4 regions of the Bacillus sp. BSL6 genome follow, and region 1 is predicted to be linked to each of the others. Evidence: riboswitches for the same ligand, from Rfam matches in the RefSeq annotation. Region 1 holds a riboswitch; each other region holds the start of a gene.
What was found. A riboswitch is a leader RNA that binds a small molecule or an ion and turns the genes downstream of it on or off. The one in region 1 is predicted to bind S-adenosylmethionine.
Positions count from the first base shown of each region.

Region 1 (7,506 bases):
TTTTTTTACGGTAATTGTAATGGTGATTCTCTTTCTTAATTTGTGTAACAAAGGTGTGTTCTGGATTACGTTTTGTTAAATAAAGGAATAAATAGGTCTATTTTATGTAGTGAAATTTAATTTGGAAACTCAATAAAATACTAGTAAGGAATCGTTCTCATGTTAGGTTTTCTGACATGGGTTTTATTTTTGTCAAGAAAATTATTTGCGTTCGGGCAAAGTTATTTTGTTGTCAGATTTTAAATTTTGATTTATGATTTTTAACAGGGACAAAATGTAGTGAATTGTCGAATAATATGTAATACTCTTAATTTCAAGTTTTATAGATATAGAATGAGAGGTAGAGTGACACATCGAAGAGGGGGTTACAACAAATATGAAAAGAATAGGACTTGCATGGCAAATATTAATAGGACTTGTGCTTGGTATTGCGGTTGGTGCGATTTTCTTTGGCAATCCAGCAGTGGTGAGTTACTTACAACCAATTGGTGATATTTTCATCCGACTAATTAAAATGATTGTAGTACCGATTGTTGTAGCAAGTATTGTTGTTGGGGTTGCTGGTGTTGGCGATGTTAAAAAATTAGGTCGACTAGGCGGAAAAACAATTATTTACTTTGAAATTATTACAACAATTGCAATTATTGTCGGTCTATTAATTGCGAATATTTTCCAACCAGGAAAAGGCGTAAATATGGAGCAGTTAACAAAGACAGATATTTCGAAATATACACATACGACAGAGCAAGTACAAAGTCATTCGTTTGCAGATACATTTGTAAATATTGTTCCAACAAACATTGTAAAGTCATTAGCTGACGGAGATATGCTTGCTATTATCTTCTTCTCTGTATTATTTGGTTTAGGTGTAGCAGCAATTGGTGAAAGAGGAAGACCGGTTCTTCAATTTTTCCAAGGTGTAGCTGATGCGATGTTTTACGTAACAAATCAAGTTATGAAATTTGCACCATTTGGTGTGTTTGCACTAATTGGAGTTACAGTTTCTACATTTGGTCTTGCTTCGTTAATTCCATTAGGGAAATTATTAATTGTAGTATACGGGGCAATGATTTTCTTCGTTGTAGTTGTCTTAGGACTTACAGCGAAAATATTTGGAATTAACATTTTCCAATTCTTTAAGATTTTAAAAGACGAGCTGATCTTAGCATATTCTACAGCGAGTTCAGAAACAGTTTTACCGAAAATTATGGAGAAAATGGAGAAGTTCGGTTGTCCGAAAGCAATTACATCTTTCGTTATTCCGACAGGTTATTCATTTAACTTAGATGGATCAACTTTATATCAAGCAATTGCAGCTATTTTCTTAGCGCAAATGTACGGTATTGATTTATCTATTACACAACAAATTACATTATTACTTGTATTAATGGTTACATCAAAAGGTATCGCAGGTGTACCGGGCGTATCATTCGTTGTATTATTAGCGACACTTGGTACAGTAGGTATTCCACCTGAAGGTTTAGCATTCATCGCCGGTATTGACCGTATTTTAGATATGGCTCGTACAGCAGTTAACGTTGTAGGAAACTCTTTAGCAGCTGTAGTTATGTCTAAATGGGAAGGTCAATATGACGCTGAAAAAGGACAAGCCTATTTGAAAGAAATTTCTAATAAGCAAGCAGCTTAATTATAATTTGAAAAAAGCTCTCACATAATATGTGAGGGCTTTTCTATATAGAAGGGAAGCGGACGTAATGAAACGTAAATATGGTGACGGTTCTTCGTGGAAGCGACTAATAGAAAGGAATTATACGGTTAAGCAAATAGAAGAGGGAATGCTAGGAATACTGGAAATAAAAAAGGTGAGAGAACCTAGTTGTAAAGAATATGACGGGAAAGAGCTATGTATTGCTGGCAATCAGTATACGTGGATTCAATATTTCATAGACGGGAAAAACTTTGCGATTACTGCTATGTTAGATGATCAAAAGGAATTAGTGCAATATTATATCGATGTGGCGAAAGACTATGAAATAGACGAGCGTGGTTTACCGTATTTTGATGATTTATATTTAGATGTGGTATTATTACCGAATGGTAAAATGTATGTATTGGATGAAGATGAGTTAGAGGATGCTTATAAAAGTGGCGATGTTACAAAAGAAGAGTATGAGTTAGCTTGGTACACTACAAAGTGGATTATAGCTGCAATAAAAAATAATGAATTTTATTGGATTTCAATATTGGAAGAAGAAATCAAAAAGTTAAAATGATTATTGTATTCAAATTTTTGTATAATTACCAAAAAAATCTATACAAAAAATAATTGACTTTTGTTTTGTAAGCGAGTAAAGTTAGGGAAGAAATTATTATTAAAAAATAAATATGAAACCTTCTTATAAAGAGAGGCGGAGGGACTGGCCCTACGATGCCTCGGCAGCGGACTCGATTTTAGAGTGCTGTGCCAAATCCAGCAAGCATGTGCTTGAAAGATGAGAAGAGCGTTTCTTATAGATGTATAAGACCTCTTCTCGTTGGAAGAGGTCTTTTGTTATTCATTAGAAAAAAGGTTGAAACTAGGGAGAGATGGTACTTTGAAAGAAACGAGAGGAAATGGTTTAGCTTTATTACCACTTGGGATATTTTTGGCGCTATTTATAGGTTCTGGAATTATTACAGGTGATTTCTATAAATTGCCGATACTTGTAGCAATTTCAATTGCTGTAGGAGTCGCTTTAGCGATGAATCGTAAAGAAAGCTTTCATGTAAAAGTAGAAAGATTTGCTAAAGGTGCAGGAAACCCAGATATTATGATTATGGTTCTAATCTTTGTACTTGCAGGAGCATTTTCTGAAACGGCAAAAGGGATGGGCGGCGTTGATTCTACAGTTAACTTAGCGTTATCAATTTTACCGCAAGGATTTATTATAGCTGGAATTTTTGTTATAGGGGCATTTATTTCATTAGCAATGGGAACTTCAATGGGAACAATTGCCGCATTAGCACCGATTGCGGTAGGTATTAGTGGGCAAACTGATATCTCCATTGCGCTTGCAATGGCTACCGTTGTTGGCGGGGCGATGTTTGGTGATAATTTATCATTTATTTCAGATACAACAATCGCAGCTGTACGTTCACAAGGAACAGAAATGAAAGATAAGTTTAAAACGAACTTTTTAATTGTATTACCAGCGGCTATTATTACAATTGTACTATTAGTAATTCTTACTTTAGGAAGCGACACGCAAGTTAAAGCGCATAGCTTTGACTGGATAAAGATTTTACCGTATGCAGGAGTACTTATTACAGCGCTACTTGGTTGGAATGTACTTATTGTATTAACTGGTGGAACTGTACTATCTGGGGTTATCGGTCTTTTAGATGGAAGTTACACGTTAGAGAGCTTCTTTAAAAGTGTAACGACTGGAATGGGTGGCATGATGGAGTTAGTATTACTCGCTATTTTAATTGGCGGTATGGTTGAATTGATCCAATATAATGGTGGTATTCAATATTTAATGAATCTTTTAACGCGTAACATTCGTTCTAAAAAAGGAGCAGAGTTCGGTATCGCTGGTTTAGTAGGGATGACGAATATGTGTACAGCAAATAATACAATTTCTATTATCTTTACAGGTCCACTTGCAAAAAACATTGCAGATCAATATGAAATTGATCCTCGTAAATCAGCGAGTGTATTAGATCTTTTCTCATGTTGTGTGCAAGGATTAATTCCGTATGGTGGGCAAATGTTAACGGCAGCAGGATTTGCAGCATTATCTCCGATTGAATTGTTACCATATGCGTTTTATCCAATCTTAGTTGGAGTATGTGGGATCATTTCTATATTAATTGGTTTCCCGAGGTTTTCTAAAGTAGCAGAAAAGAAAGAATATCATAAAACAGCATAATGAAAATGAAGTGTATGAAAAGTAACGAAAGCCGTACAGAGAATGTTCTCTGTGCGGCTTTTTTTGTGCGATAAAAGAGTGAATAATCTCATGCTACCTTATGTTTTTACAAAAGGCTGAATGCAACTCGGTCTTAAGTCTGAGTTGAAAACGGTTCTTAAGCTCGTTATGGAAAAAAGAAAAAATAGTTAAGATAAGAGTATCAAATCGAAGGGAGGCAAGCACAAGATGAAACAATTTCTAGCGTTTATCGCGGCTGGTATTTTAGCTTTAATTGCTCTTGGCAGTCTTGCTGGTATTATAGGATTCGCAATTGGAGCAGGAGTTGTGTACTGGAGCTATAAATCATTTGTGCGAGCACAATCATTTTTTGGAAAGTTAGCTTGGGGTATTGTTGGTTTAATCGGCTTGTCCATCGCCCTTTCTCATTCCCCAGCATTAATCGGTATTGCCGCATTAGTAGTTTTATACTACGGATACCGTGAGTGGAAAAAAGAAAAAGATGTAGTTGTTGATTCTGCTCCAGAAAGTTCTAAACCATATAGCAACTTTGAAGATGAGTGGAACAAGTTAATGAAAAACTAATAAAAAATAAATCAAATCAAATTTATAAAGTAGAAGAGAGGAAGATTATAATGAAACAATCTTTATTCGGACGTGTACGCGATGCAATTTTAGCAGATTTTCATAATGTATTAGATGAGAAAGAAAGAAAAAACCCAATTGCTATGTTAAACCAATATTTACGCGATAGTGAGCGTGAAATAACAAAAATTGAGAAGTTAATTCAGCGTCATAAAACATTAAAATCTAACTTTGCTCGTGAGCTTGAGCAAGCTCGTTATTTCGTAAATAAAAGATCAAAGCAAGCGCTTATCGCTCAAGAAGCAGGCGAATTACAACTACATGAGCGTGCATTAGAAGAAGTAGCTTACTATGAAGGGCAAGTAACTCGATTAGAAGAAATGTATGCAGGTGTTGTAGAGCAAATTGATGAGTTAGAGCGTCGTCTTTCTGAAATGAAAAATAAATTAAAAGAAATGCACGCAAAACGTATGGAATTAATGGCACGTGAAAATATGGCACATGCAAATCGTCGTATGAATACTGCGATGCATAAAATGGATGAAAATAATCCATTCTTACGCTTTGAAGAAATTGAAGAGCATATTCGTGACTTAGAAACTCGTATGAATGATGAGCATGAACGTGACACATTTGATATGAAAATTGCAAAACTTGAGCGTGAAATGAAAGAAAAGAATGATGTATCGTTAACGAAAGAGTTAACAAAATAATAGTAGTATATTATAAAACAGGCTTATGATATAGTGATAGGAGAAAAGGTGTTGGAAAGCAATGCCTTTTCTTCTATGTATATGTGACAAGAAGGGGGGAGCTGAAATGAAGAAGCATTTTTCAAAAACACAATTAATGGGGATGCTCCTCATCATATTTGGATTCGGTCTTTTTCTTGATATGATACTTGGACATTTTGAACCAGGTGGTCTTATTTTTGCATTTATTATGCTTATGTTTGGAAGACATTATCGTAAAAAGAATCGTTATGTACGGGGAAATGTATTTTTATTTGTTGGTGGTATCGTATTTTTATTCTTCTTATTTTCATCAGCAGCATTTGTTCTTGTCGTATTTGCTTGTTTAGCTTTAATTGGTTATCAATTGATTCAACAAGGACATAAGCAAAAGGCAATGAAGGTTGAAATTAAAGAAAAAGGGATTATAGACGAAGAGAAACAAATATATCGTACAGAACCATATTTAAAAAACATGTTTGTAGGTAATGTACGAATGATGGATCATATTTATGAACTTGAGGATATTAATGTTCAATATGGTGCTTGTGATGTGGAAATAGATTTAACAACTGCTATGATTCCTGAAGGGGAGACGGTAATTGTTATTCGGGGTGTCGTTGGTAATATTCGTTTATATGTGCCATATGATATTGAACTGTCTTTAAATCATTCTGTTATTGTCGGACGTGTGCTCTTGCCAGGTCATGAGGAGACAGGGTTTAACCGCAATGTTACATTTAGAACAGAGCAGTATAAAGAGGCTCCTCGTCGTATTAAAATTATTTCTTCGCTTGTCGTAGGCGATACGGAAGTGAGGAAAGTATAATGAAGAAACAAAAAAATATTTCGTGGATGTATATTCGTTATTCTATGTTGTCCTCAGTTAGTATCGCACTCATTTGTACAATTGTATATGTATGGAAAAGTGAGCAACAAGTATATGATTTATTATGGAAGGAATCCATCGCTTCTGTTCCAATTGGCTTGTTTATTATGACTACAAGTTTACTTATCGGGGGAATTGTAGGATATGCAATCGGTTACTATATAGAGCAGCGTATACAAGGGTTAAATACATTTCTATTTGAAGTGGAGCGAGGGAATTTTCCAAGCGATGTTTCGTTTACTGCAGATGATGAATTTCATGAAGTGGAACGAAAAGTAATCGGTCTGGCTCGTCGATTAGAGGAGCAAGCTGGACTCTTTCAAAAAGTAACGAATGAACGAGCTCATTGGAATGAAGAGATGAGACAAGAAGCGATTTCCCAAGAAAGGCATCGATTGGCGAGGGAGCTGCATGATTCTGTAAGTCAGCAGCTTTTTGCAATGTCGATGATGATGTCGGCTATTAATGAACAAGTAGCTGAATTTCCAGAAACGACGAAAAAGCAGTTGCAACTTGTTGAAAATATGGTTGTAAATGCACAATCAGAGATGAGAGCATTGCTTCTTCATTTACGCCCAGTACAGTTAGAAGGTAAGAAACTAACAGAAGGTATAGAAGAATTATTAACAGAACTATCTAGAAAGCAACATATGAAAATTGAATGGTTAATTGAACCGATTCAATTAAAAAAAGGTGTAGAAGATCACTTATTCCGCATTGTACAAGAGGCGCTATCTAACACTTTACGTCATGCGAAGGCAAAGAAAACGGAAGTGCGTCTTCGAAAAATTGATCAATATGCAATATTGAAAATTATTGATGATGGTGTAGGTTTTAAAGTAGGAGTGAATAAGGCAGGTTCTTACGGATTAAGATCAATGCAAGAGCGAGTTCATGAAATTGGTGGTACATTAAAAGTGCTTAGTTTTCCAAATAAAGGTACACAAATAGAAGTAAAAGTACCGATTATGATTGAGAGAGGGGGAGAATCATGATAAAAGTATTACTAGTGGATGATCATGAAATGGTTCGAATGGGTGTATCAGCATATTTATCAACGCAGCCAGATATTGAAGTAGTTGGAGAAGCTGAAAATGGAAGAAAAGGTTCAGAGTTAGCACTGCAATTAAGACCAGATATTATTTTAATGGATCTTGTCATGGACGAGATGGATGGTGTTGAAGCAACACGTGCTATTATTCAAGAGTGGCCAGAAGCGAAAATTGTAGTTGTAACGAGCTTTTTAGATGATGAGAAATTGTACCCTGTTATTGAGGCCGGAGCGACAAGTTATTTATTAAAAACATCAAGAGCGAGTGATATAGCAGACGCTGTACGAGCTACTTATGATGGAGAAACGGTATTAGAGCCAAAAGTTACTGGTAAAATGATGTCTCGTATGCGTCAGAAGAAAGAACAACCTTTGCAT
Region 1 covers NZ_JAVGCW010000002.1:285,129-292,634, reverse strand. The annotation lists gene gltP (glutamate/aspartate:proton symporter GltP) at 377-1,648, shown strand; gene RCJ96_RS07665 (DUF402 domain-containing protein) at 1,716-2,234, shown strand; SAM riboswitch class I at 2,355-2,460, shown strand; gene RCJ96_RS07660 (Na+/H+ antiporter NhaC family protein) at 2,556-3,872, shown strand; gene RCJ96_RS07655 (lmo0954 family membrane protein) at 4,101-4,457, shown strand; gene RCJ96_RS07650 (PspA/IM30 family protein) at 4,508-5,170, shown strand; gene liaF (cell wall-active antibiotics response protein LiaF) at 5,277-6,017, shown strand; gene RCJ96_RS07640 (sensor histidine kinase) at 6,017-7,072, shown strand; gene RCJ96_RS07635 (response regulator) at 7,069-7,506, shown strand, end outside.

Region 2 (7,506 bases), on a different contig from region 1:
AATTCAGAGTAAAAAGCCTTTATCAAATTATGATGATAGATTAGAATCAATACGTTCAATTATTAACTCTTAAATTATTAAATACCCAATAACGAAAAGTTAAACTTTTTGTTATTGGGTATTTTTGTATTTAATTTAGAAAACTTTACCTTTTCTTTAGATTTGCTTTAATTTCTATTAAGTTTTTATCAATATATTAGTATTTGTGCAAGGTAATGTATAGGAAACGTGCATTACTTTTAATATATAGATTCAATTATTAATAGAAATACAGTAAGGAGGAGATTATGACAAGGTGAAAAAACAAGAGAAAAAAAGTGGTAGAGCAGTAACAATGCGTTTAAACATTCTATTTTTTTGTGTATTTATATTATTTTCTGCCATGATCATACAATTAGGTAAAGTACAAATTATCGATGGTGAGACGTATAAAAATGAAGTAGAGAAAAGAGAAAATGCAACCGTAAGCCTTTCTGTCCCGCGTGGAAAAATATTTGATCGAGAAGGGAATCCAGTAGTTGATAATAAATCTTTACGTACAATTACATATACAAAGATGAAAGGTGTAAAATCAGAAGAAATATTAAAAACAGCAAGACAACTTGCAGACATAATTGAAATACCACAAGAGGATATAGATAAACTAACTGAGACGGATAAGAAAGATTTTTGGATGCAATTAAATCCGACACTAACCGAAAAATTAGTATCTAAAAAAGAAATAAATAAGTTCAGAGATAAAGATATTACCGGGAAAAATTTAGATAAAAAAATTGAAGAGTTAAAAAGAAAACGAGTTACGGATAAAAATCTTCAGGATTTAACTGATAAAGATATAAAAGTGTTAGCTATTAAAAGTAAGATGACTTCTGGTTATCAAATGGCTCCTCAAATTATTAAAAAAGACGTTAGTGAAAAGGAATTTACTATAATTAGTGAAAGTTTGGCGAATCTCCCAGGTGTAGACGTGTCGGTTGATTGGGAGAGAGTGTATGTGAATGATGGATTATTCCGATCCGTTCTTGGAAATGTTTCTAATTCCGATGAAGGATTACCAAGTGAACGATTAGATTATTACTTGGTACGTGATTATAGCCGAAATGATAGGGTTGGAAAAAGTTATATCGAGCAGCAATATGAAGATGTACTTCATGGTACAAAAAAAGAAGTAAGAAGCGTTGCAGACAAACAAGGTACTACAATTAGAACGGAAACAATTTCTGAGGGAAAGAGCGGTAAGAACTTAACTTTAACAATAGATATGGAATTACAGAAAAAGGTAGAAGAAAGTATAGAAAAAATATTAAAAGCATATAAAGGATCAGAATCCATGTTGGACCGTGCTTTCGTTGTAATGATGAATCCGAAAAACGGACAAGTATTATCAATGGCTGGCAAAAGACTTATAGAAAAAGACGGGAAAACAGAAATTGAAGACTATGCATTAGGTACAATGACTAGTTCATATGAGCTGGGATCAACAGTTAAAGGTGCCACAGTTTTAACTGGATTTGAAACGAAAGCTATAACACCAGGTACTTATTTTTATGATGCACCTATGAAGTTTAAAGGTACTAGGGAGAAGAAGTCTTGGAAAGAGTTTGGAAATATTGATGATTTAAGAGCGTTACAAGTCTCTTCAAACGTTTATATGTTCCATACAGCATTAAAAATTGCAGGTGTGGATTATGTGAGAAATAGTTCATTAAATATTAAACAGGAATACTTTGATAAAATGAGGTACTATTTTAGACAATTCGGATTAGGTGTTCCAACGGGTATCGATTTACCGAATGAAACAGCTGGACAAATTGGTAAAAAAGATAATCAACCTGGTTTCTTATTAGATTACTCAATTGGCCAGTACGACACGTATACACCACTTCAGCTCGTACAGTATATTTCAACAATTGCAAACGGCGGATATCGAATGAAGCCACAAATTGTTCAAGAGGTAAGAGAGCAAACTTCGCAAAAAGATGAGATTGGTAAAGTTGTGCATGCAGTAGAACCAATTGTTTTAAATAAAGTTGATATGAAAGAGGAATATATAAAGCAAGTAAAAGAAGGATTTAGAAAGGTATTCCAAGAGGGAGATGGAACAGGAGTAAGGGCGTTCCAAAAAGCATCTTATAAACCAGCAGGTAAAACAGGAACAGCACAGACAGTTTACGGTGGAGAAAGTGATATTGGAAGAAATGAAAAGGGCGAGAGAAGAGAATGTTATAACTTAACGTTAGCAGGGTATGCGCCATATGATAATCCAGAAGTAGCATTCTCTGTAGTTGTGCCGTGGGTTATGAATGATAAATCTGGTATTAACTCTGATATTGGAAAAGAAGTTTTAGATGCTTATTTTGAATTGAAAAATAAGAGATTGAATGGAGAAACTTTACAAATAGATAGCTCTCAAGAAAGTTAAAACATATGAAATAATATAGAAACTAGAGTCGTTTAATTTAGGGATAGATTCAAAATGGGTGATAGAAAGGTAAAATCATTCTATCAATTGTTCACGTTTTATAAAAAAAATCATATATTGATAGCATAGGACAAGCTGAAAAGCTTATTCTAACCTCACAGAACACTCCTTATCACGGTTAGGCATCTACTTATGTAGATGCCTTTTTTAATTAAATAACTGACAATTATTTATCAATCTAAAGTAGCAAGTATATTAGGACTATTAGGGGAAGATTGACCGTAATCATTACAGTATGATTATCAAGAGCGTTGAAATGTAAGGGAGTGAGAAAGAAGTGAGAAATATTTTAATGGTTAATTTTCCAGCAGAGGGACATGTAAACCCGACATTAAGTTTAGTCAAAGCCTTTACTGAACGGGGGGATCACGTACACTATATTACAACAGAACACTTTAAAGGCAGAATTGAAGATTTGGGAGCTACTGTATATACTCATCCAGATTTATTAAAGGATATTTCTATTGATACTGAAACTTCATATGGATTGAACTCTTTCTTTCATGTACATGTTCAAACTTCTTTATATATATTAGAAATTACGAAACAATTATGTGAAAGCATTAATTTTGATTTCGTAATTTATGATATATTTGGTGCTGGAGAGTTAGTAAAGGAGTATTTACAAATTCCAGGCATAGTTTCTTCTCCTATATTTTTAATTCCTACTGAATTTTTGGAGATTTTACCTTTTCATCCTAATGCAGAAATACCATTCCAACCTGATGAAATTTCTGAACAGTTACTATATCGAATGGAACATGAATTTGGAGTAAAGCCTAAAAACAATCTTCAATTTATGCATAACAAGGGAGATATTACTCTTGTGTACACAAGTCGCTATTTTCAACCTAATAGCGATTTGTTTGGAGAAAATAATATTTTTATTGGACCAAGTATTTCAAAGCGTAAAACAAATGTAGAGTTTCCACTTGAATTGCTTAAAGATAAGAAAGTTATTTATATTTCAATGGGAACACTGCTTGAAGGAATCGAACCATTCTTTAATGCATGTATTGATGCTTTCTCAGATTTTAATGGATTAGTTGTAATGGCAATTGGCGATAGAAATGACCGTTCTAAAATTAAGGAAGCGCCAAACAATTTTATAATTGCTCCATACGTACCTCAATCAGAAGTATTAAGTGAAGCAGATGTTTTTATTACACATGGAGGTATGAACAGTGTACACGATGCTATTCATTTTAATGTCCCATTTGTCATCATTCCACACGATAAAGACCAGCCAATGATAGCACAAAGATTAACTGAGCTTGAAGCGGCGCATCGGTTATTGAAAGAGAATGTTAATGTGCAAACGTTAAAAGAAGCGGTAACCGATGTTCTTTCAAATGAAAAGTATAAGCATGGAATACGAAAACTGAAAGATAGTTTTTTAGATTGTGGTGGTTCAAATGAAGCAATCACAGTGATTACATCTCTTTTAAATAAATAGTGTGAGTAATATAAAAGCATAGAGGCGGCACCTTTATGCTTTTATATTATTATCCCGCAAACTGCACAGCAGTATTTGCATGTAAAAAAGCAGTATCAAAAACAGGAACAGTAAGGTCGTTTTGGGAAATGAGCAACGGTATTTCGGTGCAACCTAGTAGTATACCTTCTGCGCCATTTTGAATTAATGATTTTGTAATTTGTAATAGCTTTTCTTTTGATGTTTCTGAAATAATCCCTTTACTTAATTCATTTAAAATTACATGATGAATAAAATTTCTGTCCTCTTCATTTGGGATGATTGTCTCAATGTTATAGTTTGCTAGACGTGATTTATAGAAGTCTTGTTCCATCGTTTGTTTCGTACCCAATAGTCCGATACGCTTAATATTCTGTTCTACCATTTCTTTAGCACTTACATCACCAATATGAAGAAGCGGGATGGATATTGCACTTTCTACTTCTTCAGCAAATAAATGGACAGTATTAGAACACATTAATAAACAGTCAGCTCCAGATTTTTCAACTTTTTTTGCAACTGTGACTAATTCGTTTTTCACTTCTTCATATTGATGATTTTGTAATAAAGTAGTTACTTCACCAAAGTCCATGCTATATAAAACAAGCTTTGCATTTTGGTCATATTGAGAGAGTGTAAGTGTATTAATATGTTTATAATATAATGATGTAGATTCCCAACTTAGTCCGCCAATTAAACCGATTACTTTCATCGTACATTCCTCCCGTAACTATTTTAAATTCATTATTTCATAATTCCGATAAGAATACAATGATTTAAATGTACTGTTGAACAAAAAATAAAAATAATTAGAAAAGTGTTGAAATTTATACTTCTTAATGCCATAATACGAATTACAAATTAATACTTATCCAGAGAGGTGGAGGGAACGGCCCTATGAAACCTCAGCAACCCCTATGTCAATGTATAGGAAGGTGCTAATTCCGCAGAGAACACGTTGTGTTTTTTGGAAGATAAGAGGATTCTTGAACGTGAAAGAAAATGGCCTCTTATGTAAGAGGTCATTTTTTGTTGTATAGAAAGGGAGTGTCGATGCATAATTCATTTTCAAAATAAATATAGAGTAATAAAAGTTGACTATTAAGAGAGGGGAATTGTAATGAACAAATTATCAACAAAATTAGTAGTAGCAATCGGAATTGGATCCGCATTATACGGGATATTAGGACTTTGGGGATTTACTATTGCACCAAATACATTTATTAAACCTGCATTAGCTATTTTAACCGTTTTTGGAGCGTTATTTGGTCCAGTGGCAGGACTGTTAATAGGACTTATCGGTCATACCTTAACAGACACAATCGCTGGTTGGGGTATTTGGTGGGGATGGGTTATTAGTTCAGGCATTATTGGCTTTGCAATGGGGTTCATTCAAAAAAGAGTTGGCTTTAGTGTGAAAAACGGGACATATAATAAGGGGGATATTTCTTATTTAGCCATTACTGGCTTAATTGGAATTGTCATTGCTATTATATTTGCTGGGGCATTCGATATTATTGTGATGGGAGAACCGTTTGACAAAATTGTTATACAAATGTTAGGTGCAACAATTGCTGACGTTATTGTATTTTTAGTTCTTGGATTGCCAATTACAATAGGCCTAGCTAAATCGAATAAGAAACATACACATTTAAAAATTGAAAAGTAGGGATATTAAAATGCAACCAATTATTTCTTTTGAACAATTCAACTTTCAATATAAGCATGCAGCGCAGCCTACTGTTAAAGACATTACATTTCATATATATCCTGGAGAAAAAGTGCTAATTGCTGGACGAAGTGGTTCAGGGAAATCAACGTTAGCTCATTGTATGAATGGGCTAATCCCATTTTCTTATGAAGGGACTAGTACTGGTAATATTTTAATTGCTGGAAAAGATCCGAGGAAAAAGAGTGTTTTTGAACTGAGTAAACATGTAGGCACAATTTTGCAAGATCAAGATGCACAATTTATTGGTCTTACAGTAGAAGAAGATGTAGCCTTTTATTTAGAAAATGAATGTGTAAATCAGGATGAGATGAAAAAGATTGTCTCGGAGTCATTAAAAAAGGTAGGGATGCATACTTTTCATAAACAAAGTCCGCATGAACTATCTGGAGGGCAAAAACAAACTGTTTCTTTAGCGGGTTTGTTAACAACAAATGCTCCTATATTATTGTTCGATGAACCGTTAGCAAATTTAGATCCAGCTAGCAGCTTACATACAATTGAACTTATTAAAAATATACATAAGCAATATAATAAAACAATTGTAATTATTGAACATCGAATAGAAGAAATGTTAAATCTGGATTTAGATAAGATCATTTTAATAGAGGAAGGGGAAATTGTTGCGATAGGGACACCAGATGAGATTTTAGCGTCAAATATATTACCCTCAATCGGATTAAGAGAACCTATGTACATAGAAGGATTAAAAAGATTACATTTTGATAGTAATAATGACGTAATATATCCACTTGAAAATCTTCATAAGGAAAGTATTAGTGGTGTAATAAAAGAGTGGATGGAGAAAAAAGCTTTTTGTAAAGATACTCCTACAAAAAAAGAATTATTGAAAGTAGAGAATTTATTATTTTCATATCCTAATAAACAAAAAGTATTAGAGAATGTAAATTTATCCATATATGAAGGAGAAATTGTAGCACTTTTGGGCCATAACGGAGCTGGAAAATCAACATTAGCTCATAGTCTTATAGGAATAAACAAAACAAAAAATGGCAGGATTTTAATTGATGGAGTAAATATCAATTCTTGGTCTATACGTAAACGCGGTGAGATTATATCTTATGTCATGCAAAATCCAAATCATATGATTACACAACCTACTGTTATAGAAGAGGTTTCATTCACATTAAAATTAAAAAAGGTTTCAAAGGAAGAAATTAAGTTTAGAGCGGAGGAAGCGTTAAAAATTTGTGGTTTGTATCCATTTCGAAATTGGCCAATTCAGGCGTTAAGTTATGGGCAAAAAAAGAGATTAACGATTGCATCTGTACTAACAACAAATCCAAAACTTATTATTTTAGATGAGCCCACAGCCGGACAAGATCATTATCATTATAAACAATTTATGACGTTTATTAGAAAACTAGCTGCAAAGGGAATGTCTTTTATTTTCATCACACACGATATGAATCTCGCATTGGAATATGCGGACAGGGCGATAGTTTTACACGAAGGGAGAATTATTGCGAATAATACCGCGTCTACTGTATTAGGGCATCCAGAAACATTAAAAAGAGCGAACTTAAAGGAGAGTTCTTTATTTAAACTCGTTAAATTTAGTGGTATTGCAGATCCTGAAAGATTTATGAAACTTTATTTTGATGATATTAGGAGGGAGGAAGGTGTATAATACATATTTTCATCGCATGGACGAGGCAGTGAAATTGTTGTTATTTATTTTTTGTATGACACTTATTTTTTTATTTTTTGATTTTCGCGTATTGTTATTTTTATTTTTCATTGGATGTATCGGACTTGTAGTTGCTAAAATTCCATTTCGTAAAATTTTTATTGTTTTTA
Region 2 covers NZ_JAVGCW010000004.1:104,303-111,808, forward strand. The annotation lists gene RCJ96_RS14570 (ATP-binding protein) at 1-73, shown strand, start outside; gene RCJ96_RS14575 (peptidoglycan D,D-transpeptidase FtsI family protein) at 296-2,422, shown strand; gene RCJ96_RS14580 (macrolide family glycosyltransferase) at 2,760-3,938, shown strand; gene RCJ96_RS14585 (aspartate/glutamate racemase family protein) at 3,988-4,668, opposite strand; SAM riboswitch class I at 4,822-4,937, shown strand; gene RCJ96_RS14590 (ECF-type riboflavin transporter substrate-binding protein) at 5,077-5,625, shown strand; gene RCJ96_RS14595 (ABC transporter ATP-binding protein) at 5,636-7,336, shown strand; gene RCJ96_RS14600 (energy-coupling factor transporter transmembrane component T family protein) at 7,329-7,506, shown strand, end outside.
Region 2: another riboswitch for S-adenosylmethionine. It lies ahead of RCJ96_RS14590 (ECF-type riboflavin transporter substrate-binding protein); the one in region 1 lies ahead of RCJ96_RS07660 (Na+/H+ antiporter NhaC family protein).

Region 3 (7,506 bases), on a different contig from region 1:
AAACCATTTCGGTATGGAAAAGGCCGGGCTTTACTATGAATCAAATAATCATGCTCTACAATTTATTAATGAAACTGTGCAAACATATAAAATCGACTGTAATTTCTCAAATGAAGATTCATATTTATATACAACCACTGATAAGGGATTAAGAAATTTATCGAAAGAATATGAAGCTTATCAAAAATTAAATATACCTTGTGACTATGTTCAATCTCTATCGATTCCAATTCCAGTACAATCTGCACTTGTCATGAAAAATCAAGCCCAGTTTCATCCCCTTCTTTATTTGAAAACGCTTTTAGAAAAATTTGTGGAGATGGGTGGAAAAGTTTATGAACAAACGACTGCTATGGATGTAGAAAAAGGAGATTCTCCACAAGTCATTACAAAGGGCGGACATCGCATTACTTGTGAATATGTTGTCTCTTGTTCACACTTTCCTTTTTATGATGCGAATAGCTTTTTCTTTACGCGAATGTACGCAGAACGCTCTTATGCTCTTGCTATTAAAACAAAAACAGATTATCCAGGTGGCATGTATTTAAGTATTGATGACCCAAAACGCTCCTTACGCTACACAACAAGCAATGGGGAAAAATTAATTTTAATTGGCGGAGAAAGTCATAAAACAGGCCAAGGAATAAACACGATGCTTCATTATGAAGCACTGTATTCTTTTGCAGAAGCAACGTTTGGGGTAGATGAGGTTCCTTATAGATGGTCAGCACAAGATTTAATCACGCTAGATAAGGTCCCTTATATCGGACATATTAACGAGAGCAATCCAAATATATTTGTTGCAACTGGATATCGTAAATGGGGGATGACAACTGGAACTGCTGCCGCTCATTTACTGAAGGATTCCATTCTAAAAATAGACAGTCCATATAAAGAACTATATGCACCTTCACGCTTTCATGCAAATCCAGATATAAAAACGTTCTTCTCCCAAAACATTGATGTTGCGAAACATTTAATTGAGGGAAAGATTGAAACTGCATTACGTAAGCCAGAAGATCTCGAAGTTGGTGAAGGATCTGTCGTACATGTTAACGGGAAACGAGCAGGTGCTTATAAGGACAAAGATGGAAAATTACATATTGTCGATACAACTTGTACACATCTCGGCTGCGAAGTTGAATGGAATAATGGTGATTGTACTTGGGACTGCCCTTGCCACGGTTCCCGTTTTTCAATTGAAGGAGATGTTATTGAAGGTCCGGCAGATCAACCGTTAAAACGAGTTGATAATGAGTAAATAAATAAAACTTTTTCATATAAATTCCGACACAAGAAGGGAAATATTAACATCAAATGAAATAATATATTCATCTACAAATCAAAAGGGGTGAACATTATGCAACCTTCAGCTCCACCTCATCCAGAATCTACAAAAACTATTTTTTCGAACTCTATTACAAAGCTTGTTGTTTTTATTTGTTGGCTAGCCATTCTAGCTGACGGCTATGATTTAGGTATTTACGGGGCCGTTCTGCCTAAGCTACTGGAAGACAACAGCTGGGCACTATCACCAGCTCATGCTGGTACAATTGCAAGCTATGCTTTGTTTGGAATGTTTATTGGCGCTATTCTAGTTGGAACTATTACAGATCTAATTGGACGAAAATGGACACTTATATGCTGTTTAACACTTTTTTCTATTACAATGGGCCTAGCTGCACTTGCTCCTTCTCCTGAATTATTTGGACTATGGCGATTTATCGGAGGAATTGGACTAGGCGGTGTCATTCCAACAGCTTCCACACTTACTGTTGAATATTCACCAAAAAAGCGACAATCTTTTATTTATGCTCTTATGTTTACTGGCTATCCTTTAGGTATCGTGTTAGGCGCTATTTTGTCCATGTTTATGTTAGAAGACTTCGGATGGAGAACTATGTTTGGTATCGGAATGATTCCACTACTCCTCATTCCTTTCATTATTCGTTATTTACCTGAATCCATTCAATTTTTGTTATCACGTAACCGCCAAGAAGAAGTGGATAAAATTCTTAATCGTTTTCAAATTGAATTCCATGCAAAAGAGAAAACTCATCAACCCCCATCTAATATACGAAAGAAAAATGGATTTCTTACTTTATTCTCAAAAGAATACATAAAAGCAACGCTGCTTTTTTGGATCACTTATATAATGGGGATGTTTTTAATATACGGTTTAAATACTTGGTTACCTCAGATGATGCGACAGGCAGGATATCCTCTTGGATCTAGTTTATCATTTCTACTTATGCTAAATATTACCGCCGCTATCGGTGCATTATTTGCTGGAGCAATCGCGGATCGTATAGGAGCTAAAATTGTTATTAGCATCTCCTATCTTATGGCAGCTATATGTATTGGACTATTAACAATTAAACCATCTGTTACAATCATTTATCTTTTAATTGGTCTTGCTGGAATTGGATCAGTCGGTATTACTCAAATATTAAATGCATATGTAACACAATACTTCCCATCACATATCCGAGCTACTTCCTTAGGCTGGGGACTTGGACTTGGACGAGTTGGTGCGATTGCTGGTCCTATTCTTGTCGGTATTATTATGACAATGCAATATGACTTAGCATGGAATTTCTATTTATTCTCATTCGCAGGTCTTCTCGCGGCTATATCAGTTTTCCTTATTCCTGCAAAGTAAAAAAGGGCACAAATTTATTCGTGCTCTTTTTTGTATACTTCGAATAACATATCTCGAAACAATGTATTTAAACTCTCAATATCTATCCCTGATCCCTTTTCGATTCCTTTTACATATTGCTGATAGTAATGAATTTGTTCTTCTAAAAATTGATTCAACACATCAATTTTTAATCCAACATCTAATTCAGTACCTGCCTTTTTCTTTATTAACAACTGTTCAATTTCATCTAATACGCTACGCTCCAATGATAATTCTGTAATTAATCGATCGAATTCTACAGGAGGCAAAGTTGTTTTCTCCTCTAGCCACTTACAAGCCAAAATAGGACGCAATACATAAAAGTACTTTTTTAATTTTACATTCTCACCTTGCAAAAATTCACGATAATTTTTTGAAGCCATATGTAAGTAATGATATATCGTTGCTTTCGGATCGAAGTTCTTTTCACTCATTTGCTGAAGCTGTTCTGGAAAATTAGAGTTTTTCGAATAAAAAATGGGTGATCGAATCCATTCGAGTAAAGCTGGGTTTGACTTTGCAAATAGTTGTAACGCTTTTTTAATATCCCATCCGCTTATATCTAAATCATCACTAATCGGATACTCAATTACATCTCGTTTATCATGAATGGATAAATACCATTCTACCGGGTGCATATAAACGAATCTAACATCATAATCACTATCTTTTGATGGAAACCCCCATGCACGACTCCCTGACTCCACAGCAAATAAAATTTTCACATCATTTTCTTTCTCAATTCGTTCTAACTCCAACTTAATTTTCTCTCTCATTTCATACCCTCTCCATTTTTTGATTATTTCCTTGGAAATTCGACAAATATATTACTAAGTTTACTACATACTAAAATAGCTGTCAGAAAATTTCCGACAGCCTGTCAAAATTCGTTATTTTTTACTTGTTCTTTTCAGTTACACTAACCGCAATTCGTTCAAACTCTTTTTGAATCTCCTCTTTGTATGCATCTACTTTTGAAAAGTCCATAGCAGCAATATAAATTCGTTCTAATTTATCACGAACTGATTTCGCTTTCGCTAAAAAAGACATCGCCTCATTCATTTTTGCTTTATATTGAATAGAGACGTCACGAATTTCCTCCGCATACTTCTCATCCGTCCCTGGTTTTACAATAAGGGCATACATATCTATAATTTCATCACCTTCGCGGCTCGGAAAATATTCATGTGGTGCGGTGCTATCGAAAATCGCAAACCCTAATTCTCTTACGATCACCATATCAAGACTATTTGGATCAAACCCACAATGATATACTTCAACTTCAAATCCTTTTTCTTCTGCTGCCTTAGCTAATTTTTTGAGCATTGTTGATTTCCCAGAACCTGGGCGTCCTTTTATAAAATAACGATGTGGTAATCCTTCTGTTAAATTAGGAACAAAATCAACTGCTCCTTTCGGTGTAGCTGCTCCTAAAAACCGATGTTTCACAAGCGATTGTTTCCCAACTTTATCTGTAAATAATTTCTGAATAAGCTGCTCGGTTAGTTCGTTCGCTTTATTAAAATCAATATTACTAATATATATTTTCTCCCACTCATCATGTATAACTAATGCCTCGTTAAAACGAGCGTAAGCAGCTTGAAAAGCTTTGCTTGCTTCTGAAACAAATCGTTCAATTTCCACTTTCTGCTTTCTTAACTTATCTGAATCCCAAGCAATTCCTAAATTAATATACTCCTCGACAACTCCTGGCATTTTTGGCTCAATAACATGCGGTGATGTTCCATCAACAATTCCTACTTTTAACTTCGGGATAATGACACCATCAACCGATTTATTATCAGAAGAACAGTGTAAAAATTCAATATCATATCCCTTTTCAACCCATTCACGACCTATTACCTTAATTAAAGAAGATTTTCCCGTTCCAGGTCCACCCTTTAAAATAAATAATCTGTTTAGTCCTTTTAAATTCTCTTCATATAAATTATGAAATCCTCTAGCTGTATTTCCACCAGCATAATAATTCAATACATTCCCTGTCACTGCACTCACTCCTTCGCAGCATTCTATTTACATAAGCTACAATATGCGAGCAACTTTATTTGGGTGAATACCTATTTTGTGTTGCACAGAAAAAGGAAATGAATTACAATTTTATTATCACGAAAATTCCGAACTTTAAATTGAATATACCTTTATCAAGAGAGGCAGAGGGACCGGCCCTTTGAAGCCCAGCAACCTCAGTTTATACAAACTGAATAGGTGCTAATTCCTGCAAAATGCATTGCATTTTGAAAGATAAAACGTAACTATTGTGTGCAAAACTCATCTTTCTTGATTATGAAAGGTGAGTTTTTTATATTTCAAAATATATACTTGGAGGTATTTAAAGTGAAAGTAATTGACCTATCCCAAACATTTGAAAAAAATATGTCTCAATTTCCTGGAACACCAAAAATCAATTTAGAAGCCATTACAAGCGTTGAAGAAACAGGTTATCAAGTTACAGATTTTCATTCTGTCGTTCATGTTGGTACACATTGTGATGCTCCTGCTCATTTCATTTCAGGCGCAACGACTATTGATCAATTGCCCCTAGACCAATTTGTAGGTGAAGCTGTTCTTATCGACGTAACTCATGTACAAGAACGAAAACTACCTAAAGAAGTATTACACAATGCTGACATAAAAGAAGGTGATATTGTCATTTTCCATTCCAACCTATCTAATAAATGGAATACAGAAGCGTATGAACAAGAAGCCTTTTATCTTTCCGAAGAATTAGCTGAAGAATTAGTTCAATTAAAAGTAAAATCTGTCGGTTTAGATTTCATTTCTCCTGACGAGGTAACGACAGAAACATCGCCAATTCATCACATACTACTTGGGAATAATATTTATTTAATCGAAAACTTAACAAACTTAGATGCCATTAATGCGAAACGTTTCTTTTTCTCAGCGGCACCTTTAAAAATTAAAAATAGCGACGGTGCTTTCGCAAGAGCATTCGCTGTAATTTTTTAAACAAACTATACAAAAAAGCAAAGATCATCATTGACCTTTGCTTCTATTTCTTTTATTTAAACTAAGAAAGAATTGCTCAACGCGAGGACGTAACCAAGCTAAATAATCTTTCTCTTTCTTCTTTGTACAAGCTATTTCTTCCCCATCGACCATTCCGACAAGCTCTAGCTCTAACAGTTGCCTCGTAAATGCTAACATATTTATTTCTTCTTCCGGATACTCTTCTTTTAATTTCTCCTCAATTTCCCCTAATAAAAAACCGTCACGCATCATTGCCAATGCATCAATCCAAAGTGGCGGCATTTCATATTTTTCTCCTGTAATTGTATCTTTTACAATATAATTCTTTTGCTCTTTTCGAAATTGAATCGCGTGTAAGCATACAGTCGAATTTAATGTTAATTCCATCATACCACCTCTTTCATAATATCTGCATAGAAAAAAGGATGCGCGTGCACCCCTTCTTTTTCTAACACTACCGAACCGTTACATGAATAACAAATCTCATGTCGATATTTTCCTCCATTATAAACGAAGTATTTTATAAAAAAAACCCTTCTTGAAACATTTTATAAAATGTTTATATTTACGCAACAAGAACACTTTTCTGAAAAATATTTTCTTATAGCACATTATACTATCATTAAAAAAATTCCCACTTTCGTTCCTATTTCCACGCTACTTTGAATCACAACACTTCCTTGATACTCCTCAATAACTTTATATGTAATCACTAATCTAAGTCCCGTACCATTCTGCTTTGTTGTGTAAAAAACTTTACCGATTTTGTCTAACTTCTCGTTCTCCATCCCAAAATGGAAATACATAAATATCCTTCCGTTTTTCCGTATACACGGATATGAATGTCTCCCCCTTCTCGCATCGATTCTATCCCATTTTTAATAACACTTGTTTTAATTGTTTATCATCACCGTTTATAGGTGATACATTCTCATCTATTTTCCAGTGAAACTTCACTCTATATTGCGCTGCATAACTTTCCATTAACTGCACAACATATAAAAGGATTTCTCCTATTTTACATCATTCATAATTTGTTGGCTTTGGTTCCCCTAACAAATCCGTTAATTTTTTTAATACTTTTAAAGCTTCTCTTTCCCCATAAATTAAGCTTTTAAATTTTTTCATATAAAATACTCCTCATGATCAATACAAAAACTCTACATATTATCTCATTAAGTTATAAGGATAAAATTACTTTCGTAGCAATATGTAACCTTATAACGCGAAAAAGAAGGGGATTTCCCCTTCCTTTTCGTCACAACTTATATCCATCTTACCCGATCATGTAGCAAGCCATCCGTAAAATCATTTTCCCCCACTACAAAATTCTTCATATATAAATTCAAATATTCTCCGTACTTACTTTCTGTATTTAATAATAATTCCTCTACATAATAGGCACCTTGTTTAAATTCATCGAACAGTAAACTACACAAGCCGGCATAAATTCCGCATCCTACTTGGAAGTAAGTCGCATTCGTTTTATATTTATGAAAAACTTGGCTGCTATTCATCACGTTATACATATATGTCTCGCTATTTTCATAAACGAGTAATACACCGACTAGATCCTCGCCCGCAATCTCTTCTTCGGCTGGATTAAATACTTTACGATTCCAATTCCATAGATCTTCTACCTTATCTAAATTCTGTCTAATTATATTTGTTGTATACTCGTTAATTCGGTAAAGAAACCCTACTTCCATGTTAAAGTTTTTCCCTAAAATTAAAACTTCCTCATGCGGCATCAAACAACCATAAAACTCTTTCTCTCCCAACTTTACTTTATACTCTGAAGCATATACATCTTC
Region 3 covers NZ_JAVGCW010000007.1:128,059-135,564, forward strand. The annotation lists gene RCJ96_RS21535 (FAD-dependent oxidoreductase) at 1-1,261, shown strand, start outside; gene RCJ96_RS21540 (MFS transporter) at 1,361-2,662, shown strand; gene RCJ96_RS21545 (nucleotidyltransferase domain-containing protein) at 2,677-3,459, opposite strand; gene RCJ96_RS21550 (PRK06851 family protein) at 3,581-4,690, opposite strand; SAM riboswitch class I at 4,840-4,952, shown strand; gene RCJ96_RS21555 (cyclase family protein) at 5,039-5,671, shown strand; gene RCJ96_RS21560 (hypothetical protein) at 5,699-6,079, opposite strand; partial or broken gene RCJ96_RS21565 (ATP-binding protein) at 6,304-6,751, opposite strand; gene RCJ96_RS21570 (S-adenosylmethionine decarboxylase related protein) at 6,958-7,506, opposite strand, start outside.
Region 3: another riboswitch for S-adenosylmethionine. It lies ahead of RCJ96_RS21555 (cyclase family protein); the one in region 1 lies ahead of RCJ96_RS07660 (Na+/H+ antiporter NhaC family protein).

Region 4 (7,506 bases), on a different contig from region 1:
AAGGTGGAGGGACGTTTCAGCTGAAGAGCCCGAGCCAATTTTATAATCCAAATATGAAGTTACACGTTCGAGTGTAGTAAAGAAAAGGTGGTTCCAAAACGTATTTTGGAGCCACCTTTTTTATTGTATAAGTCGCTATTATTGTCGTTTTTTGTTGATAAGTCGATATATTTTGAAAATCGCCGATATAATTTCATGTACCAAAACGTTTCATACAATAAAAAGATTTTTTCACATAATGAAATGTACATATGATTGAATTTTCTGTATAATTTTATTTGCGGAGGGGATACGCATGAGAAAATGGGGAATTGAGTTATTAATTTTAGCAGTCGTTATCATTTGGGGGATTAATTTTACGATTGCGAAATATGGACTTTTAGAATTTACAGCAATTGAGTTTACTGCACTTCGGATGATATCAGCGGCACCGCTTATGTTACTCCTTACATTTTTTATTGAAAAGTCGGTTTATATGGAGAGAAAAGATATACCTAGATTAATTATTGTTAGCGTTGTAGGTATTGTACTGTATCAAACGTTATTTATGGAAACTGTCAAATATACATCCGCTACAAATGCCTCTTTACTCATTTCTATTTCACCTATTTTTACAACTGTATTTGCGATTTTCTTAAAACAAGAAAAGTTTTCTTCTCGAAAGCTCATCGGTTCTACCATTGCTTTTGGTGGGGCAGCTTTAGTTTTAGTAGCAGGGCATTCACTGGCTAGTTCTTTTTACGGGAATGGGATTGGACTCATTACATCAATATGCTGGGGGCTTTATCCTGTTTTAGCTGGTCCATTAATTAAAAAATATTCAGCATTACGTGTTACCGCATGGTCAGCATTAGTTGGCGCGATTCCGCTCTTATTATTAAGTGGACCACATGTATTTACAATGCCATTTCACATTACACATGGAATGACCCTATTTGCTTTACTATATTCTATTTTCTTTGTAACAGTATTTGGTTTAGTAATGTGGTATGTAGGCGTTCAAAAAATTGGGGCATCACATACGATGGTATATATGTATATAACGCCGCTTGTTGCCGTTTTATTTGCAGCTGTATGGGCAGATGAATATGTATCGTTTCAACAAATAATCGGTGGAATTATTATTTTCTTCGGTCTATGGTTTGTGAAATCGGAGAAAGTAAACATTCATTCTACTGCAGGAGAACCTATATCAAAATAGGAAAACAGATCACCTATGATCTGCTTTCCTATTTTTTTATTTTTGGTAAGAAGACGAGAAATAAGATCGCAGTAATAAGTGGAATTAAGTTTAAAAATGGAATACGGAAGAGAGTAATCAGAATAATACCAGGAAGAAGGACACCGAGGACAGCGTAGAAAATACTATGGTTCTTCGTGTACCAATACAATGAAAGTCCAATAAGTGCAGGGATAATGAGGTGAATGAGAGCCATTAAAAAATAAATCATTAGACGCCCCCTTTATTTGTGTACTTATTACATCATATCCGTATGTTCATAGATTGATATCAATTTTTTCATAAATGGACGAAAAATGTTTGAAAAAACGTCACAAATTATGGGGGGGATGATCTTTGAAATCTTGTATAATATTATTTTCTAAAAATATTTAAACAACATAAACATACCGTTTATGTTGTTTTTAATTTGAGTGAAATGAATGTAAGCAGTATAAACTTGAAAAAATTTATTGTTGGATAGATAAAAATTACGGAAGAGGAGAACATCATGATTAGTATGTCATTAAGGTCGTTTAAAATTCAATCGTATTATATACTAGGTATTCTTTTACTAGGCTGGATGGTAACGCCGTTTTCAGCACATTTTTTAGGTGCAGGAATTGGACTTATCGTAAGTATGTATTGCGTTTGGCTTTTAGGGAGACGAATTGAGAAGCTTGGAGATAGTATCGTAAAGAAAACGAAAGCGCCGACGCTCGGTATGTTTAATCGTTTTGCCGCTGCTATTTTAGGCGCTATTATTATGTACGAAATTGAGCACCATATGGTGATGTGGGCATTTGCAGTAGGGATTATGGGCGGTTATTTCTTAATTGTTGTGAATTTAGGATACTATAGTATGAAAGATGAGAAAGAATTAACAAAGAGCTAAAAAGATAAAAAGCTTCTTTTTAGATGGGATAGATGATCCAGCCATGGCTAGAAGCGGTCAGAGCCTGTTTTACCCCATGCGATGTGAAACCAGAGATATGTAGCGAGTAGGGATATAATTTATATATTCGAAGCCGTGATTTGTCTGTGTGAAAATGGATTTACTCTGGAATAAGGGATACGATAATGGATAGTATAACAGGAAGCGAAACATTGCATAAAATACAGGTTTTTGCTTCCAATAAGTTAACGTGAAATCACTTCGTGGTATGATTCTTAGGTTCTTTAAAAAAGTTGGATATAATACAAAAAACGATTCCGGTAATTAGAATAATATATTTTATCGTTTCACTTGTATGCTCAAATAAACTAACGTTAAGCATCACAAGTCCCCAAAACATTTGGATCGCTCCATAACTGAATAAAATCTTTCCTGTACGAGAAAAATTTTTCATAAGTTTCTCTCCTTCCTATATATGTAAATTATATCATAGGAAACTAAAAATAAATAACTATAAAGTGAAAATTATGTAAATTAATAAACTAAGTCACAGATGAAGAAATCAACGTTTTACTTTATATAAGATTATAGAAAGAAGCTTACGTAAAAAACGTAAGCTTCTTTTTTATGTAAGTGTGTGTAACCGTTAAGCCGCATTGGGTTTTGTCGGTGAGTACGCGAAACTTTACGGTTACACGACACTTATTCATATGAGTAAAGGGTTATTCCAACAGAAAGTTTGCGCTTAAGCGATTGGACCGCCTAAGTTAATAATGTCTTCAGATACGCTGTCGAACTTTTTGAAGTTAGCTTTGAATTCATTTGCAAGTTCGATTGCTTTAGCTTTATATGCAGCTTTATCAGCCCAAGTTTGTTCAGGCATTAACACTTCGTCAGGTACACCTGGTACGTGAAGTGGAACTTCAAGACCGAAGATGTCATGTTTAGCTGTTTCAGTTTTCGCAAGTTCACCGCTTAATGCTGCTTGAATCATTGCACGAGTGTAACCTAAGTTCATACGTTTACCAACGCCGTATTCGCCACCAGTCCAGCCAGTGTTTACTAAGAATACTTTCGCATCGTGTTTCTCGATTTTCTCACCAAGCATTTCAGCATAGCGAGATGCATCAAGTGGTAAGAATGGTGAACCGAAGCAAGTTGAGAATGTTGCTTGCGGAGATGTAACACCGCGCTCTGTTCCTGCTAGTTTACTAGTGTAACCACTTAAGAAGTGATACATAGCTTGTTCTTTTGATAACTTACTGATTGGAGGCAATACGCCAGATGCATCAGCAGTTAAGAAGATAATTGTATTTGGGTGTCCTGCAACACTTGGCAGTACGATATTGTCGATCGCATGCATAGGGTATGCAGCACGAGTATTTTCTGTTAAAGTAGTATCGTTATAGTCTGCGATACGCGTTTGGTCATTAATGATAACGTTTTCTAAAACAGATCCAAATGTGATTGCATCGAAAATTTGTGGTTCTTTCTCGTGAGAAAGGTTTACACATTTCGCGTAGCAACCGCCTTCAATATTGAATACACCGTTATCAGACCAACCGTGCTCATCATCACCGATTAATTTACGGTTTGGATCAGCAGATAATGTTGTTTTACCTGTTCCAGATAAACCGAAGAATAATGCTACATCGCCTTCTTCACCTACGTTTGCAGAGCAATGCATAGAAAGAATATCTTGTTCAGGTAATAAGAAGTTCATAATAGAGAAGATTGATTTTTTCATTTCTCCAGCGTATTCTGTACCACCAATTAGTACGATACGTTTTTCGAATGAAACCATAATGAATGCTTCAGAGTTTGTACCGTCAACAGCTGGATCAGCTTTGAAATTCGGTGCAGAAACAATTGTGAACTCTGATTCATGAGTTGTTAATTCTTCTTCAGTTGGACGAATGAATAGTTGATGTACAAATAAATTGTGCCATGCATATTCATTAATAACTTGAATTGGTAGGCGGTAATTGCGGTCAGCGCCTGCAAATCCTTTGAAGACGAATAACTCTTCTTTCTCTTTTAAGTATTCTAAAACTTTCGTATATAATTTATTAAAATGTTCTTCAGAAATCGGTTGGTTTACTGCTCCCCAAGCAATTTTGTCAGCAACCGATGCTTCTTTCACAATAAATTTATCTTTAGGAGAACGTCCTGTATATTTTCCAGTTGAAGCAGAAACGGCACCAGTCGAAGTTAATTTCCCTTCATTTCGCATTAATACTTTTTCCACTAATTGCGGAACACTTAGTTGAATCTGTGCATTGCTTCCGTTCAATAATTCGTGTAAACCAATTTGGACATTCACAGTACTCATATTTATATACCATCCTTTTCATTTAATGAAATATTTCTCGTAATCCCCAACAAGAGTATAACACAATTATATAAATAATGTATACTATTTATTTCTTTTTGTTTGTGTGAATACATTATTTCCTTATTAATATTTCATTTTAGGCGCATTGAGAAAAACTTTCACGAAAATGTGAATATTAATTGACAAATGAATATCATTTCTTTAGTATAGGTTGGGACGGATACTCTCTTATCCCGAGCTGGCGGAGGGACAGGCCCGATGAAGCCCAGCAACCTCACTTGTAGTGGTAAATACAGGTGAATAGGTGCTAAAACCTGTGCGAGGCTACAGGTCTCGAACGATAAGAGCGAAGGGCAAAAAGCAGTATGCAAGTAGCAAATTAAACCTTTCCTCTCTATTATGTAGGAAAGGTTTTTCTGTATGCTTGTGTGGGAGAATAAATGTATGTCGCAATCTGTGGCAAATTAAGGATGAGTTCCGTACAATATATACAATTACTGTAGGGAGGTTTACCACATGACAAAAAAACGTCATCTGTTCACATCTGAGTCTGTAACTGAAGGACATCCAGATAAAATTTGTGACCAAATTTCTGATTCAATTTTAGATGCGATCTTATCAAAAGACGCAAATGCACGTGTAGCTTGTGAAACAACTGTAACAACTGGTTTAGTATTGGTAGCGGGGGAAATTACGACTTCTACTTACGTAGATATTCCAAAAATCGTTCGTGAAACAATTCAAGGCATTGGTTACACACGCGCAAAATACGGATTCGATGCAGAAACTTGTGCAGTTTTAACATCTATCGATGAGCAATCTGCTGACATCGCTATGGGTGTTGACCAAGCGCTAGAAGCACGCGAAGGTCAAATGACTGACGCTGAGATTGAGGCAATTGGTGCAGGAGACCAAGGTTTAATGTTTGGTTTCGCATGTAATGAAACACAAGAGTTAATGCCACTTCCAATCTCGCTTGCTCACAAATTAGCTCGCCGTTTAACTGAAGTACGTAAAAATGATACATTATCATACCTACGTCCGGATGGAAAAACGCAAGTTACAGTTGAGTATGATGAAAATGGTAAACCAGTACGTGTTGATACTATCGTAATTTCTACACAACATCACCCAGATGTTACATGGGAAGAAATCGATCGCGACTTAAAAGAGCACGTAATTAAAGCTGTAGTACCAGCAGAATTAATCGATGGAGAAACGAAATTCTTCATTAACCCAACTGGCCGCTTCGTAATTGGTGGACCACAAGGTGATGCTGGTTTAACAGGACGTAAAATCATCGTTGATACTTACGGTGGATACGCTCGCCACGGTGGCGGTGCATTCTCTGGTAAAGATGCAACGAAAGTTGACCGTTCTGCAGCATATGCAGCTCGTTATGTTGCGAAAAACATCGTAGCAGCTGGTCTTGCTGAAAAAGCAGAAGTACAACTTGCATACGCAATCGGTGTAGCGCAACCAGTATCAATTTCAGTTGATACATTCGGCACTGGTAAAGTATCTGAAGACGTACTAGTAGAACTAGTTCGTAACAACTTCGATCTTCGCCCAGCTGGTATTATTAAAATGCTAGACTTACGTCGCCCAATTTACAAACAAACAGCAGCTTACGGCCACTTCGGACGTACTGATGTAGATCTATCATGGGAACGTACAGACAAAGCTGCAGCTTTAAAAGAGCAAGCTGGTCTATAATATATGAAAAAAAGCTTTGCGCAGTGAGCGCAAAGCTTTTTTTATATATAATTACGTTGGAATAAAGCGAAGAGTTCAATGTCATGCCAAGTGCCATTGCGGAATATAGCTTCTTTACAAGTTCCTTCATGTTGAAAACCGAGCGATTTATATAATTTAATTGCTCTATCGTTAAAAGAAAATACTCGTAAAGAAAGGCGATGTAAATTTAATTCTAAAAATGCATAATCCAATAATAAGGTGAAAGCTTCCTTCCCATAACCTTGCCCCCAGTAATCCTTGTTACCAATATCAATAATACATTCAGCGTTTCGATTATACGAATCAATATGAATTAAAGAAGTAATACCAATTGAAAGATGCGTAGCTTTTTCTTCAATGATATAGCTTTTAGAGTCCGAAGAATGAATAAATTGTTGGCAAAGTTTTTCTGTGTCTTGAAGGGAATATTTATCAAGAGTGAGAGTAGTTGAACTCATAACGTCTATATCATTATGCCATTTATAATATGTTAGAATATCATCTTCGGAAAATTTTCGTAACTGGATACGGTTTGATTCAAACAATGTAAGTCCCCCTTTTGTATTTACTATTTTTTGTTCATTATTTCAACACACGAGCTACAATAAATCTCTCCTTCTAGTTCAATATACTTTCTCATATTCGTCATGCCACTTGCTGGAAATGGCATATGAATCCAAGCCTTTTCATACGTTTGTATTTCCTTTTCACATGATTTACAAAGGATTGGTTTCTTCTGGAACATATGTAATCAACCTTTCATTTGACGTGCTTTGCCCGCGCAAAAAGCACTGCTTAGTAAAAATAGTGTCGCAAATATAATGCTCACCAATGTCGCGTATGGGATTGCTCCTTTTAGAGAAAAGCCGACAGTGATGGAAGCGATAAATAAGAGGATGAATGTTGTTGTTAATTTTTTATAAAGTTCCATAATATGTAGACCTCCGATTTATTTTTTAGTACAAGTTTTAAAATTGAATTCCATTAGAAAGAAAATATAAAGGGTAGCTTAAGATGTGTAGTCTAGGAGTAGAAGAAAATGCATTTTCCTTTTTGTGGGTTAGTATACTTATATTGTATCATGGTGTATTATCGGCTTCATACATAATTGTGTAAAGGTATGTATGATAAAATGAAGAAAAGCCTTTAGGAAAGGAAAGATAAAAAAAATGAGCGTAACCGAACATAAAAAACAAGCGCCAAAAGAAGTGCGCTGCAAGATCGTAACAATTTCCGATACACGTACAGAAGAGACAGATAAGAGCGGTCAACTATTACATGAATTGTTAAAAGAAGCAGGCCATACAGTGACTTCTTATG
Region 4 covers NZ_JAVGCW010000001.1:102,293-109,798, forward strand. The annotation lists gene RCJ96_RS00655 (iron-sulfur cluster biosynthesis family protein) at 1-77, shown strand, start outside; gene RCJ96_RS00660 (DMT family transporter) at 296-1,201, shown strand; gene RCJ96_RS00665 (hypothetical protein) at 1,230-1,451, opposite strand; gene RCJ96_RS00670 (ATP synthase subunit I) at 1,731-2,114, shown strand; gene RCJ96_RS00675 (hypothetical protein) at 2,371-2,568, opposite strand; gene pckA (phosphoenolpyruvate carboxykinase (ATP)) at 2,860-4,446, opposite strand; SAM riboswitch class I at 4,675-4,796, shown strand; gene metK (methionine adenosyltransferase) at 4,966-6,165, shown strand; gene RCJ96_RS00690 (GNAT family N-acetyltransferase) at 6,207-6,731, opposite strand; gene RCJ96_RS00695 (hypothetical protein) at 6,755-6,931, opposite strand; gene RCJ96_RS00700 (hypothetical protein) at 6,938-7,117, opposite strand; gene RCJ96_RS00705 (MogA/MoaB family molybdenum cofactor biosynthesis protein) at 7,356-7,506, shown strand, end outside.
Region 4: another riboswitch for S-adenosylmethionine. It lies ahead of metK (methionine adenosyltransferase); the one in region 1 lies ahead of RCJ96_RS07660 (Na+/H+ antiporter NhaC family protein).